2 regions of the Nocardioides candidus genome follow, and region 1 is predicted to be linked to the other one. Evidence: predicted binding sites of a transcription regulator. Region 1 holds the regulator's gene; the other holds the start of a gene.

The links. The regulator LexA, encoded in region 1, represses DNA repair genes until DNA is damaged. The targets are predictions, from matches to a motif close to TCGAACANNTGTTCGA.
Region 2: a site for LexA is predicted at 4,270-4,285, ahead of ACAX67_RS06720 (HNH endonuclease signature motif containing protein). Genes of this name have one in related genera too.

What each region holds. Positions count from the first base shown of each region.
Region 1 is NZ_JBGGWC010000001.1:1,063,685-1,070,024, forward strand. Features, by position in the region: gene ACAX67_RS05245 (ATP-dependent DNA helicase) at 1-1,067, shown strand, start outside; gene ACAX67_RS05250 (MXAN_6640 family putative metalloprotease) at 1,064-2,650, opposite strand; gene lexA (transcriptional repressor LexA) at 2,698-3,408, opposite strand; gene ACAX67_RS05260 (LysM peptidoglycan-binding domain-containing protein) at 3,646-3,990, shown strand; gene ACAX67_RS05265 (PKD domain-containing protein) at 4,142-4,570, opposite strand; gene ACAX67_RS05270 (DUF6318 family protein) at 4,906-5,487, opposite strand; gene ACAX67_RS05275 (hypothetical protein) at 6,136-6,340, opposite strand, start outside.
Region 2 is NZ_JBGGWC010000001.1:1,343,052-1,349,391, reverse strand. Features, by position in the region: gene ACAX67_RS06750 (thioredoxin domain-containing protein) at 1-889, opposite strand, end outside; gene ACAX67_RS06745 (SDR family NAD(P)-dependent oxidoreductase) at 945-1,688, shown strand; gene ACAX67_RS06740 (hypothetical protein) at 1,758-2,276, shown strand; gene ACAX67_RS06735 (ArsR/SmtB family transcription factor) at 2,345-2,662, shown strand; gene ACAX67_RS06730 (SRPBCC domain-containing protein) at 2,659-3,183, shown strand; gene ACAX67_RS06725 (RNA polymerase subunit sigma-70) at 3,200-4,162, opposite strand; gene ACAX67_RS06720 (HNH endonuclease signature motif containing protein) at 4,323-5,558, shown strand; gene ACAX67_RS06715 (hypothetical protein) at 5,688-6,340, opposite strand, start outside.

The sequences.
Region 1 (6,340 bases):
TCGCCCCGTTGCAGGTGTGGGGCCAGCTGCGCGCCAAGCTGCTGGCCGACAAGACCGTGGTGATGACCTCGGCCACCCTGATGCTCGGCGGTGACTTCACCTCCGTCGCGACCTCGGTCGGCCTCAAGCCCTCCGAGCGCGTCCCCCTCGGCGGCTTCCCGGTGGTCGAAGAGGTCGCGCAGCGCAGGCCGATGGTCGAGGAGGTCGCGCAGCGCACCCCGGTGGTCGAGGAGGTCGCGCAGCGACCGTCACGAGACCCCGGCGCCCCGACGGTCGAGGAGGTCGCGCAGCGCAGGCCGGTGGTCGAGGAGGTCGGCCCGCGCAGGCCGATGGTCGAGGAGGTCGCGCAGCGACCGTCACGAGACCCCGGCAAGCCGACCGGCGACCCCCAACCCTGGGTCGGCCTCGACGTCGGCAGCCCCTTCGACTACGGCAAGCAGGCGATCCTCTACATCGCCCGCCACCTGCCCCAGCCCGGGCGCGACGGTCTCGGCCCGGCGCAGCTCGACGAGATCACCGAGCTGGTCGACGCGGCCAACGGGCGCACGCTCGGGCTGTTCTCGAGCCGGCGCGCGGCCGAGACGGCCGCCGAGCACGTGCGCTCGAAGCTGCCCCACCTGACCACGCTCGCCCAGGGCGACGCCCAGCTGCCCGAGCTGGCGCGGCAGTTCGTCGACGACCCGCACACCAACCTCTTCGGCACCCTCGGCCTGTGGCAGGGACTCGACGTGCCGGGCGACACCTGCCAGCTCGTGATCATCGACCGGGTGCCGTTCCCACGCCCCGACGACCCGCTGATGAGCGCCCGCCAGCGAGCGGCCGACCAGTCGGGCGGCAACGGCTTCATGCAGGTCGCTGCCACGCACGCGGCGCTGCTGCTGGCGCAGGGCGCCGGACGGCTGATCCGCACCACGAGCGACAAGGGCATCGTGGCCGTGCTCGATCCGCGCCTGGTCACCGCCCGCTACGGCAGCTTCCTCAAGGCCAGCCTGCCGCCGATGTGGACCACGACCGATCCGGCCGTGGCGCGCAAGGCGCTGGCGCGGCTGTCGGGATCCACCGCCTAGACGCGCTGCGCCTCCGCGACGACCGACTGGTGCTGGTCCTGGTCGAGCGGGCGTCCGTTGCAGGTCCACTTGGTGCCGACCTCGCAGTTGTAGCGGGCACTGCCGTTGACCACGGTCACCTCGACCGCCTTCACCGCACCGGCGCCGAAGTCGAAGCTTCCGGTGTAGTCGCCGGCATCGGTGAGCTCGACGACGGTGGTGCGGACGCCGCCGGTCTCCAGCAGGACGCGAACGAGGGCGGCACTTCCGCGCTCGACCGGCGCGAGGTCCAGGCTGAGCGACAGGTGCCACCGCGGCCCGGTGTGACTGGGCTCGAACCGGTACGACGCCGAGGTGAGGTGGTCCTCGGCGAAGCCCAGCGCCTTGCGCGGCTGCGTCGGGCTGAGGGTCGTGCTGCCGTTGAGCCGGGTCGCGGGGTAGAGCCGCCCTTCGTCGTACCAGCGCCTGGGGTGGAGGTTGTCGGCCGCCATGCGGAGGAGCTGCGTGCGGAGGTCGGTCCCCTTGTCCGCCAGGGCCGCCTCGATCGCGGCCGTCGCGTAGAGCGCCGGCGCGGTCGCGGTCGCGGCGTCGGCGTTGCGCCACATGGTGCGCACCAGGATCGGCAGTCCGGCCTGCGCCTGCGGGAAGTGCTCGGTGAGGTGGCGGAAGAAGATCCAGGCGCCGTACCAGTAGCCACCGCGGAACGTGTCGAGCGGCAGGCCGGGCTTCCCCATCGGGCCGTAGGGCAGGTATCCGGTGTTGTCGTTCACGGCGTCGAAGACCTCGTCCTCGGCCCAGGTCGCCGTGGCCTCCATGAACCAGGCGTCGGCGCCGATGTCGTAGCCGAACTGGACGGCGTGGAAGTACTCGTGCGCCGCCGTCACCTGCATGTTCTGGGTCGACGTGTGCCGCGGGAACTCACGGTGGCTGTAGTCGTTGTCCAGCACGCAGTAGGCCCAGGTCGCGCCGTGCCGCGGCAGCGACGAGGCGTCGGTGGTGCAGTAGCCGTAGAGGCCCTGGTTGCCGATCTGGGCGAGGTAGATGTCGGAGCGGCCGTCGCCGCCACGGGTGCCGTCGCTCATCGGCCGCCGGTAGCCGGCGTCGACGTAGCGCTGGTGCACGCGCGTCATGGTGGCCAGCACCTTCTCGACGTAGTCGGGCCGGTGGTCGCCGTCGCGGTTGCGCCGCGGCACGCCGTTGACGGCGTCGTCGGCCTTCGTCACGTAGTGGACGCACACCGTCTTCGAGCACATCCTGCGCACCGACTTCGTGGTGTAGCACGACGCGTCGGGGCAGCGGTTGGGGTTGGCGGTCGGACGGGAGAGGTACGTCGACGCCTCCCGCTGCTGCGCGGGCGGAAGCGCGCTCCGGAGCAGTGCCAGGTCGCGCAGTGCCAGGGTCAGCTCGCCGCTGTCGGTCCCGAGCGTGCTGTCGAGGCCGTCGTCGAGCAGCGAGGTGACCTTGTCGAGGGCGGCCTCGGCACGGGCCGCGCGGTGGGCGGTGTGCCGCGGATCGGTGCGTTGCGGGTCCGCCGCGGCGTGCGCCGTGGGCGCGGCGAGCAGGGTTGAGCACAGCAGCAGGGCGAGCGAGCCGAGACGGAGCATGTCCCTGACTCTATGTCGCGCCTAAACGGCCCGACGAACCGTGACCATCACATGCGGCGCAGGACAGCGGTGACCTTCCCGAGGATCGTGGCGTTGGTGCCGTCGATCGGCTCGAAGGCGTCGTTGTGCGGCAGCAGCCAGACCTTGCCGTCCTTGCGCTGGAACGTCTTGACCGTGGCCTCGCCGTCGATCATGGCGGCGACGATCTCGCCGTTCTCCGCGGTGGGCTGCTGGCGGATCACGACGTAGTCGCCGCTGCAGATGGCCGCGTCGATCATCGACTCGCCGCTGACCTCCAGCAGGAAGAGCTGGCCGTCGCCGACGAGCTGGCGGGGGAGCGGGAAGACGTCCTCCACGCGCTCCTCGGCGAGGATCGGTCCGCCGGCGGCGATCCGGCCGACGACCGGCACGTTGGTGGGCACCGGGTTGCTGTCGCCGTAGCCGGTGATGTCGTGGGTGCTCTGCATCGACTCGGGCAGCACGACCTGGAGGGCGCGGGGCAGGCTCGGGTCCTTCTTCAGGAAGCCCTTCTCCTCCAGCACGCGCAGCTGGTGGGCGACGCTCGAGGTGCTGGTCAGGCCGACGGCGCTGCCGATCTCGCGCATGCTCGGCGGGTAGCCGCGCTGGTCGATGCTGTCCTTGATGTGCTGCAGCACGCGCTGCTGGCGCGGGGTGAGCCCGGTCGCGTCCGGGGGTCCGTCGGGCAGCTCGCTGACCTTCTTGCCGCGCGCCTGGGTGTTCGCCTGCTTGTCCGCCATGTCGCCGACGGTAACGCCGATCACGCCTCGGTTTCAAACATCTGTTCGAACCGGCGTGTCGCGACACGCCGTCGAACATCTATTCGACCAGGTCCTTGATCCGTTCGAACCTTTGTTCTAACCTCGTACATGTGTTCGATCGAACTGTTGATCGAACGGCCCGGCAGGTTTCTGTCGGACCCCCTCGCTGAACTTCTCTCGAACACACCGACCAACTCTTCCCCGGAGGTCACACCGATGAGCACCCTCACCCTCGCCCCGCACGTCAGCTACAGCCGCCCGACCAGCGTCCGCCTCACGCGGCGCGGCCGACTGGTGGTCTTCGGCTTCGGCGTGCTCCTCGCCTTCGCGCTCGGCGTGTGGTTCGCCGCCGGCTCGGTCGCGACCCAGGAGGCCGGTGTCGAGCAGGTGCAGGTCGTCACGGTCGCTCCCGGCGAGACCCTCTGGGACATCGCCTCCGACGCGGTCGACGTCACCGGTGACGGCGACGTGGCCGGCATGGTCGCCCGCATCAAGGACATGAACAGCCTCGACTCGAGCGTGGTCTACGCCGGTCAGGACCTCCGCGTCCCCACTGAGTGACGCTCGTCGAATGACCCCACGGTTCTACAACTGAATACTCCGTCCACGCACCGACCCGCGTGGACGCACCAAGGCGGCCCAACTGCCCGGGCCCCCTTAGGGGAAGACGAAGGGCGGACCCACGACCCCGGGTCCGTCCTTCGCTCCGTTTTCAGCTGCCGTAGCCCACGAGCGTCGGCCGCGCCTCGATCGCCCGCAGCGCCACCGACCCGCCGGGGATGGTGACGCTGCCCGGCACGGGTTTCCACCCCTGGCCGCCGACCCGGTAGTCCGCCACCCAGGTGGTGTCCACCGCCGGCGCGTACCTCCCCGTCCGCAGGTAGCTGTGCGTGATCGACAGCCTCGGGTACGGCGCTCCCGGCTCGTCCGTTCGCAACGAGTCGCCGTCGCCGAAGCGCCAGGTGTAGGAGTCGACCCGGATCCGCAGGTCCACCCGTTGCCCGAGGAGCCTCACGGTGCGATCGAGGGTCTGCTCGTGGGTGAAGAAGTTGGTGTCGAAGTTGACCAGGGTCTTCCCGCCCGGGGGCTGGACCGAGAGTGTCGAGGGCGGGAGGGGGATGCGCCGGAAGGCGGTCGCCACGAGGCCGCCGGTGACGGCGGGTGCGGCGTCGGAGGGACAGGAATAGGTCTCCCACAGGAGATCACCGGTTGGGGATTCAACCCACGAATGGGTCTTGATCGTGCCGTCGGCGCAGGTGAACTGCCCAGTACACACACTTTGGCAGGCAGATTGGGAGTGAAAGGTCCCGGTCGTTGAAGTGCTGGCGCTCCCGGACGTTGAGGTTCCTGCTGCATCGTCGTGCACCCAGACCCCAAACTGTCCGGGGCCCGATCCGACGTCGGCGCCGTCGTCGGCAAAGGCCGGACCGAGGCAGCACGCGGCGAGTGCGGCGAGCGCCGCGACGAACCATCGCATTACAGGAGCTCCACTGTCGTCACACTCCACGTACCTCGGACCAGGGCGACAGAGACCAGCCACTTTGCCGGGCCGCCCTTGAAGGTTCCGTTGAGGTTGCCGGCACCGACAGTTCGCTGCGTCTTCACAAGCGTGTGGGTGACCACAGCCCAGTGCTCGGGATCGGAAGACACCGGCTTCAGCGCCACAACCCTGTAGTTGCCGCCGACGATCTTGCCGCCGCGGCGATACACCCGGTTGATCCCTTGGATTCCGGCGGCGCAACCCGAGCAAGATGGCTGGTCGATGCGAGCGAGGAGATTGACGTCGCCGGTCTTCATCGCATAGTTGACGACACGCCAGTAGAACCTTACGAAGGCGGTAACTCCTGCTTGACCGCGCGATTCCGCCTCCGGCGGCACGGTCGGCTCAACAGGACCCGTCGCAATGGCCGTCGTCTCAGTCGTCGTACTCGTGACTTCCGAGCTCGACGACGCGCTTGGCGTGCCCGGGTCTCCGGGCGGATCATCGCCCCCGCCGCACCCGCCGAGCACCACCATCAGAAGCGCGGCCGCACCGAGTGCGGGCGCGCGCAGAGTCATCCCCATCAGAGCCTCCCGAGATCGAACCCCGCCCAGACCCATGGCGGGAAGGCGAAGGTAACCCGGGCAGAGCCAATCCGAACAGGTCAGTGTTCTCGGATGTGGAAACGCCGTAGTCGATCGCCCGCGATCTTCGACGCCGACCCCACGGGCAGCTGCCGATCCTCGGTCGCGAGGCCGCCATCCCGCGCGTCCGCGCGGTCCGCATGACCGGCCGCCCGCGCCGGCCCGTGGACCGGACCCGGCGCCGACGGAGCTGATGAGTCGTGCCCGCCGCAACCAGCGAGGGAACCGATGACGAGGGCGGCGAGACCGGCAAGCGCGGGCGTTCGGACGTGCTGCATGAGACCTCCCGAGACTGGAGCCCGTCCGCAGAGCGCGGGCGGCACTCGGACGCTAGGCCGGATCGCGCCGCCGGGACACCCGCGAGAGTGGGACCTGTGGACAACGAACTGACCCCCTGGCGGACGCGCGGGAGGCGATCCACGCTCTGCGCGTTGCGCCACGCGGAGGACGGTGTTGCCGTCGAGCGCCAATGCGCGGTGAAGCAGGCCTCCCTGGCCGCCTGATTGCCGGATGCCATGCGCTCGGAGCCGTCGGCGGCTCCCAACGTATGGCGCACGGCGACAGCCCCAGCCGCCGCGGGCCCTACCGAGCGGCCCGCTTCCCGCCCTTCGGGGTGGACGAGTCCCGCTTCACCTTCGCGGGCCTCGGGTCCGGCGCGGCGGTGAACCCGACCGCCCTCGAGAACCGCGCGACGAGCATGAACCCCAGGAACAGGCACGCGACCGCGCCGATCGCGGCGACGGCGAGGTAGAACCAGGCGGCGTTGTCGTCGTCGTGACGGGCGGTG
Region 2 (6,340 bases), 280 kb from region 1:
CCGTGCGCAGCTCACGGATCATGAAGTCGGCGGTCTCCCGCGCGACGCGGTCGCCGGCCTCCGTGCCGAGCCGTGCGTAGAACCCGACCAGCTGGGCGTTGTCGTAGAGCATCTTCTCGAAGTGCGGCACGACCCATCCTCGGTCGACCGAGTAGCGCGCGAACCCCCCGCCGACCTGGTCGTACATGCCGCCGCCCGCCATCGCCGCCGCCGTGCGGGCGACCATGTGCCGCGCGTCCTTCGACCCCTGCCGCCGCAGGAACTCCAGCACCATCGTCGGCGGGAACTTCGGCGCGCCCCCGAACCCGCCGGCCATCGGGTCGAACTCGTCGGCGAGCTTCTGCACCGCCGCCTCGAGCACCTCGGCCGACAGAGCGCCCGACGGGAGGTCGCCCGTCGCGGCGAGGTGCTCGCGCAGCTGGCCGGCCACGCGTCGTACCTCCTCACCGCGCTCGTGCCAGGCCTCGCTCAACGCCTGCAGCACCTGGGTGAAGGCCGGCTGGCCGTGCCGCGGCTGCGGCGGGAAGTAGGTGCCGGCGAAGAACGGCGCCCCCTCGTGGTCGAGCACGACCGTCATCGGCCACCCGCCGTGACCGGTCATCGCGGTGGTCGCCTGCATGTAGACCGCGTCGACGTCGGGCCGCTCCTCACGGTCGACCTTGATGTTGACGAAGTGCTCGTTCATGTACGCCGCCGTCGCCTCGTCCTCGAAGGACTCGTGCGCCATCACGTGGCACCAGTGGCACGCGGCGTAGCCGACGCTCAGGAGCACGGGCACGTTGCGGCTCCTGGCCTCCTCGAACGCCTCGGGCGACCACTCCCACCAGTCCACCGGGTTGTCCGCGTGCTGGAGGAGGTAGGGGCTGGTCGCGGAGCCGAGACGGTTCACCCGTCTACCGTCTCACGCGGCACCACGTCGTGCGGCGGGGCCGTAGATTCGGGCCATGGAGCTCCTGACCCTGGTCACCGGCGGCACCCGCGGCATCGGTCGGGCGACCGCGCTGCGGCTCGCGGCCGAGGGTCACGACCTCGTGCTGGGCTACAGCCGCGACGCCGGTGCGGCCGAGGAGACCCGGGCCGCGGTCGAGGCGCGCGGCGTGCGATGCGAGGTCGTGCAGGCCGACCTGACCGCCCCGGCCGGCGTCGACCGGCTCTTCGCCGCCGCTACCGGGCGGACCCGTCTCACCGGCGTCGTGAACAACGCCGGCGCGACCCTCCACATCGGGCCGCTCGCCGAGACGCCCGTCGACGTCATCCGCACGACCGTCGACCTCAACCTGACCTCGGCCCTGTGGGTCGCCCGGGCCGCCGTACGCGCCCTCGGCAGGTCGTACGGCGGCGAGGGCGGCGTGCTCGTCAACGTCAGCTCCGGCGCGGCGACGACAGGATCGCCGGGCGAGTACGTTCAGTACGCCGCCGCGAAGGCCGGCGTCGACGCGATGACCTACGGGCTCGCCCAGGAGGTCGCCGCCGACGGCGTCCGGGTGGTGGGCGTCGCGCCCGGCATCGTGAACACCTCCATCCACGCGGACGCCGGAGCACCGGACCGGTTGGCGAAGGTCGCGCCACTCGTGCCGCTCGGCCGGGTCGGGGAGCCCGAGGAGATCGCCGACGCGATCGCGTGGTTGATGGGCGACCGGTCGTCGTACGTCACCGGCACGACGCTGCGCGTCGCGGGCGGGCGTTGAGCTGTCGGTCGCGATCCGCGACGCGCAGTCGGTGGTCGCCGATTCGCCTGCCGCGACCTACGCTGAGTCATGCTGACCCGCCGCCTCGCCGGAGTGCTCGCCCTCACCCTCACCGGACTCGGCGGCTTCGCCGCCTCGGCCGCGACCGGACCGTCGACGAAGGATCCTGTGCCGGTCCAGCGCGTCCAGCGCTACTACGGGACCGGTCCGTCGGCCGACTACTCGGGCGACTCCGGCGGCATCGGCCAGGTCCGGCCGCTCCGGTTCGCGGTCCCTGAAGGTGCGACGAGCACCGGGGTGGTCGAGGTGTCGTTCCAGTACCGGACGAAGGGCAAGGGGCCGTTCGTGGTCCACGCAGGACTCGAGCAGGTCGGGGGCGGCGACCTCGTGTCGCGGCCCGACGAGCTCGCCCTCGCGCCGGCGCCCGAGCCGACCTCCACCACGGTCCGCTTCCTCACGCCCGACATCGAGGGCGGCCACACCTACCGGGTCTTCGTCGGCGTCAACTCGTCCTTCACGAGCGCGGGCGCCGGCAACCACATCTCGACGCGCCGGATGGTGGTCACGGTCGAGCTCAGCACCGACTGAGCCGTTCGTCGCAGCATCGCCGCAAATGTACCCTTGCGGTTACGTAACCACTTGGTTACGTTATCGCCATGAACGCTGTCCTGAACGCGCTGGCGGACGAGAGCCGGCGCACGGTCCTCGAGATCCTCCGCGACCACCCGGCGAGCGCCGGCGAGCTCGCCGAGGCCCTGCCGATCGCCCGACCGGGCGTGTCGCGGCACCTCCGCGTGCTGCGCGAGGCCGGGCTGGTCGACGTACGCCAAGAAGCGCAGCGCCGCATCTACACGCTCCGCCCGGAGGCGCTCGTCGAGGTGGACGAGTGGCTGGGCAGCTACCGCCGGCTCTGGAAGCACCGGCTCGACGCACTCCACACCGAGATCGCACGAGGGAAGAAGGCAGGACGATGACCACGACAGCGACGATGCGAGCACTGGACGAGACCCGCGGAGCGATCCGGGTCGACGATGTCTACGACGCCGGCATCGACGACCTCTGGGAGGCCTGCACGACGCCCGAACGGCTCGCGCGCTGGATCGCCCAGGTCGACGGCGACCTGCGGGTCGGCAGCACGGTCCGGGCCGTCTTCACGAGCACGTGGACCGGCCGGGCACGCATCGACGTCTGCGACGCCCCACGCCACCTGCTGCTGACGATGGAGCCGGGCTCCGACGACGAGACACAGATCGAGGCGTGGCTGACCGAGGAGGGCGACGGGACACGACTGGTGGTCGAGGAGCGCGGCCTGCCGACGACCCACCTCCCGTTCCACGCCTCGGGCTGGCAGGTCCACCTCGAGGACCTCGGTCGGTCCCTGGAGGTCGGGGGCACCGTCCACCCCGAGGGCTGGAGCCCGGAGAGCGGGGCGCCGGGATGGAAGCGTCGCTGGGACGAGCTCACGCCGAGCTATCAGCAGCTGCAGATCGGCTGACCTCGGAGGCTGCGCGCTACCTCGGCAGTCGGTCGGGCAGCCCGAAGCGGGCGAACTGGTCGTCGTGGAAGCTGGTGATGTCGACGATCTCCCCGCCGACGATCCGCAGCACGTCGATCGCGATGGGCAGGTGGGCTCCGGCCGCCTCGTCCCACATGTAGAAGGCGACAGCGGGCTGGCGGTTGGCGTCGGCCCGTACGGCGCGCAGGCCGGTCATCTGCGGGAAGCCGCCTCGGATCCACTCGCCCACCACGGCGTCACGGCCGACCTGCACCCCTGGCGTCGGCGGCATCGCGGACCGTACGTCGTCGCGGAGCATCGTCGCGAGCGTGTCGACGTCCGTGGCGAGGCTGGCCTCGGTGTAGCGGCGCACCAGGTCCTGGGTCGCGGCGTCGCCCTCGTCGCCCGTCCAGTCCTGCCGCTCGGCAGGCAGGTGCTCCCGCATGCCGGCCCGAGCACGCTGGAGAGCACTGTTGACCGAGTTGACGGAGTCACCGAGCAGCTCGGCGACGTCCTTGGCCGGCCAGCCGAGCACGTCGCGCAGGATGAGCACGGCCCGCGGCCGCGGCGCCAGGTGCTGGACGGCGACGAGGTACGCCAGCTCGACCGTCTCGCGCGCGAGCGCGACGGCCTCGGGCTCCTCGCTGTCGTCGGCGCGCAGCTGGTCGAGCAACGCGTCCGGGTAGGGCTGCAGCCACAGCACCTCGCCGCCGTACGCAGGCTGCGGTCGGCGCTTGGCCAGCAGGTCGAGCGAGGCGTTCGTCGCGATCCGGTAGAGCCAGGCGCGCACCGTCGAGCGGCCCTCGAAGGTCTCCCGGCTCCGCCATGCGCGCAGGAGCGACTCCTGCACCGCGTCCTCGGCGTCCTGGAACGATCCGAGCATCCGGTAGCAGTGCACGTGGAGCTCACGCCGGTGCCGCTCCGCCAGTGCCGAGAACCCCGTTTCGTCGAGCTCCTCGAGCCTCGTCTCCGCAGTCATCATCGCCATCATCCCTTCTCGTGCTCTCGCTGTCGGGGGTATGACGGCGGGACGGGCCCGGACTCATCACTCGCGGCGGATCAAGGAATCTTTAGTTGTATTTCGAGCCGAACACGTGTACGATTGTGTCAATTCCCGGGGGGTGAACACCTTGGTCGCAATGACGATCGACCAGCCGCACGCCGCGGTCGTGTGCGCCCGCCGGGTCGCGGAGACGCTCAACGAGGCGCTCGACTTCGAGCCCACGTTCATGAGCACCGACGACAAGCGGGCGCTCCTCCTGGCGATCGCCGACGACGAACGACGCCTGGCCGCCCTGAAGCTGAAGGCGATGGCCGCGTCCGCGGATGTCGCCGAGCACGACGGTGCCCGCGACATCGCCGCCTGGATCGCCCCGCGCACCCAAGCCGAGGCGCGTCCGCTCCGGGCTGAGCAGAGGCTCGCCCAGGCGTTGGACCAGCGCTACGCGCAGGTCGCGGCCGGCATGGCAGCGGGCGGCGTCTCGGTCGAGCAGGCCGAGGTGATCGTGCGAGGCCTCGACGCTCTCCCCGACCGGATCGGGATCGAGGTCCTGCGCCGCGCGGAGGCCGAGCTGGTCGATCACGCCACGACGTACAACCCGACCGAGCTCCGGATCCTGGCCCGGCGCATCCTCGACGTCGTCGCCCCGGAGATCGCCGAGGCCGAGGAGGCTCGCCGGTTGGAGGAAGAGGAGCAGAAGGCCCTCGAGAAGTGCCGCCTGCTGTTCAAGCCCCTCGGCGACGGCAGCACCCGGATCTCGGGGCTGCTTCCCGAGGATGTTGCCGAACGGCTCCGCACCTACCTGCACGCCTTCACCTCCCCCCGCAAGCAGCAAGGCGCGATCGGCGGAGAGGAGGACCGCATCCCCTACGCGCGCCAGCTCGGCCAAGCGTTCTGCGCCCTCCTCGAGCACCTCGACCCCGCCAAGCTCCCCGAGCACGGCGGTGACGCCACCACGATGGTCGTCACGGTCCCGATCGACTCGCTGCGCGCCTCACTCGGCGTCGCCGAGGCAGGGCCGGAGCAGAAACTCTCCGCCAGCGCCGTACGACGCCTCGCCTGCACCGCGAACATCCTGCCCGCCGTCCTCGGCGGCAAGGGCGAGGTCCTCGACCTCGGCCGCCAGCGACGGCTCTTCAGCCGGGCGCAACGTCGAGCGATGCGGCTCCGCGACAAACGATGTCGGGCCGAAGGTTGCTCGATCCCCGCCGCCTGGGCGGAAGCACATCACCTCAGACCTTGGTCCGAGGGCGGAAGCACCGACCTCGACGACGGCGTGCTGCTGTGCAGCTTCCACCACCATCGCATCCACGACAGACGGTTCGGCTACGACGTGCTCCCCAATGGAGACCTTCGGATGTTCGCGGTGCGCTGAGTCGCGTCTGCAGGGCTGGGTGCCGATGCGTCACTCACGGCGAAAGGACGCGCGCGGAGGGCGGACGCTGGGCGCGGGCTGCGCTCGCCGCGTTGCGCCTATCTCGTCGAGACCTTTCGATGTAGGTGGCTAGGCGGGGTGAGCGCTCAGGCACGACCCCAATGATTCTGCAACGCTAGTGACGGAGAGATCGAGGATCCACGAGAGACCCTGCGCGCTGGAGAGCGTGACTCGACCGTAAAGCATGATTGGCAATTGGCGATTGTTCTTGAAGCGCCGGTCGGGGCCACCGCCCTTGTTTACGTACTGCCACGTGGTACCTACCTGGCTGGCGTCACGCGGCGGCGTGTGGTCCTCGATGAATCGTTGCCGATGGACGTCGACCCGCAGGTGCTCGTAGGCGACGTCCGTCCACTTCCGACCCGTACGCATCAGGACGCGGTCGGGCAGGAAGTAGAGCGTCGTACTTCCGCTGCTCAGCGAGGGCACTGTGATGTTTGCGGCCAACACCTTGGGAGGAGCTAAGCCAAAAGAGACGGGCGCACGGCCGATCAGATAGGACGCGCCCGCGTTGGTCTTGTGCTGGTAGAGCGTCTCGACCTTGCCCGATTGAATAATGCGCCAGGCACCCCCGAGCCTGTCTAACGAGGCCCACGTATGTTCGACCCTCGTTGCCCACGCCGGAACGTCTCCCTCCAGGGTGTACTCGACGGGCACGAGATGCTCAATGCTCTCCTTGCGGTAAGCCAGCACCGCGATCGCGATCGCGATCGCGGATAGCA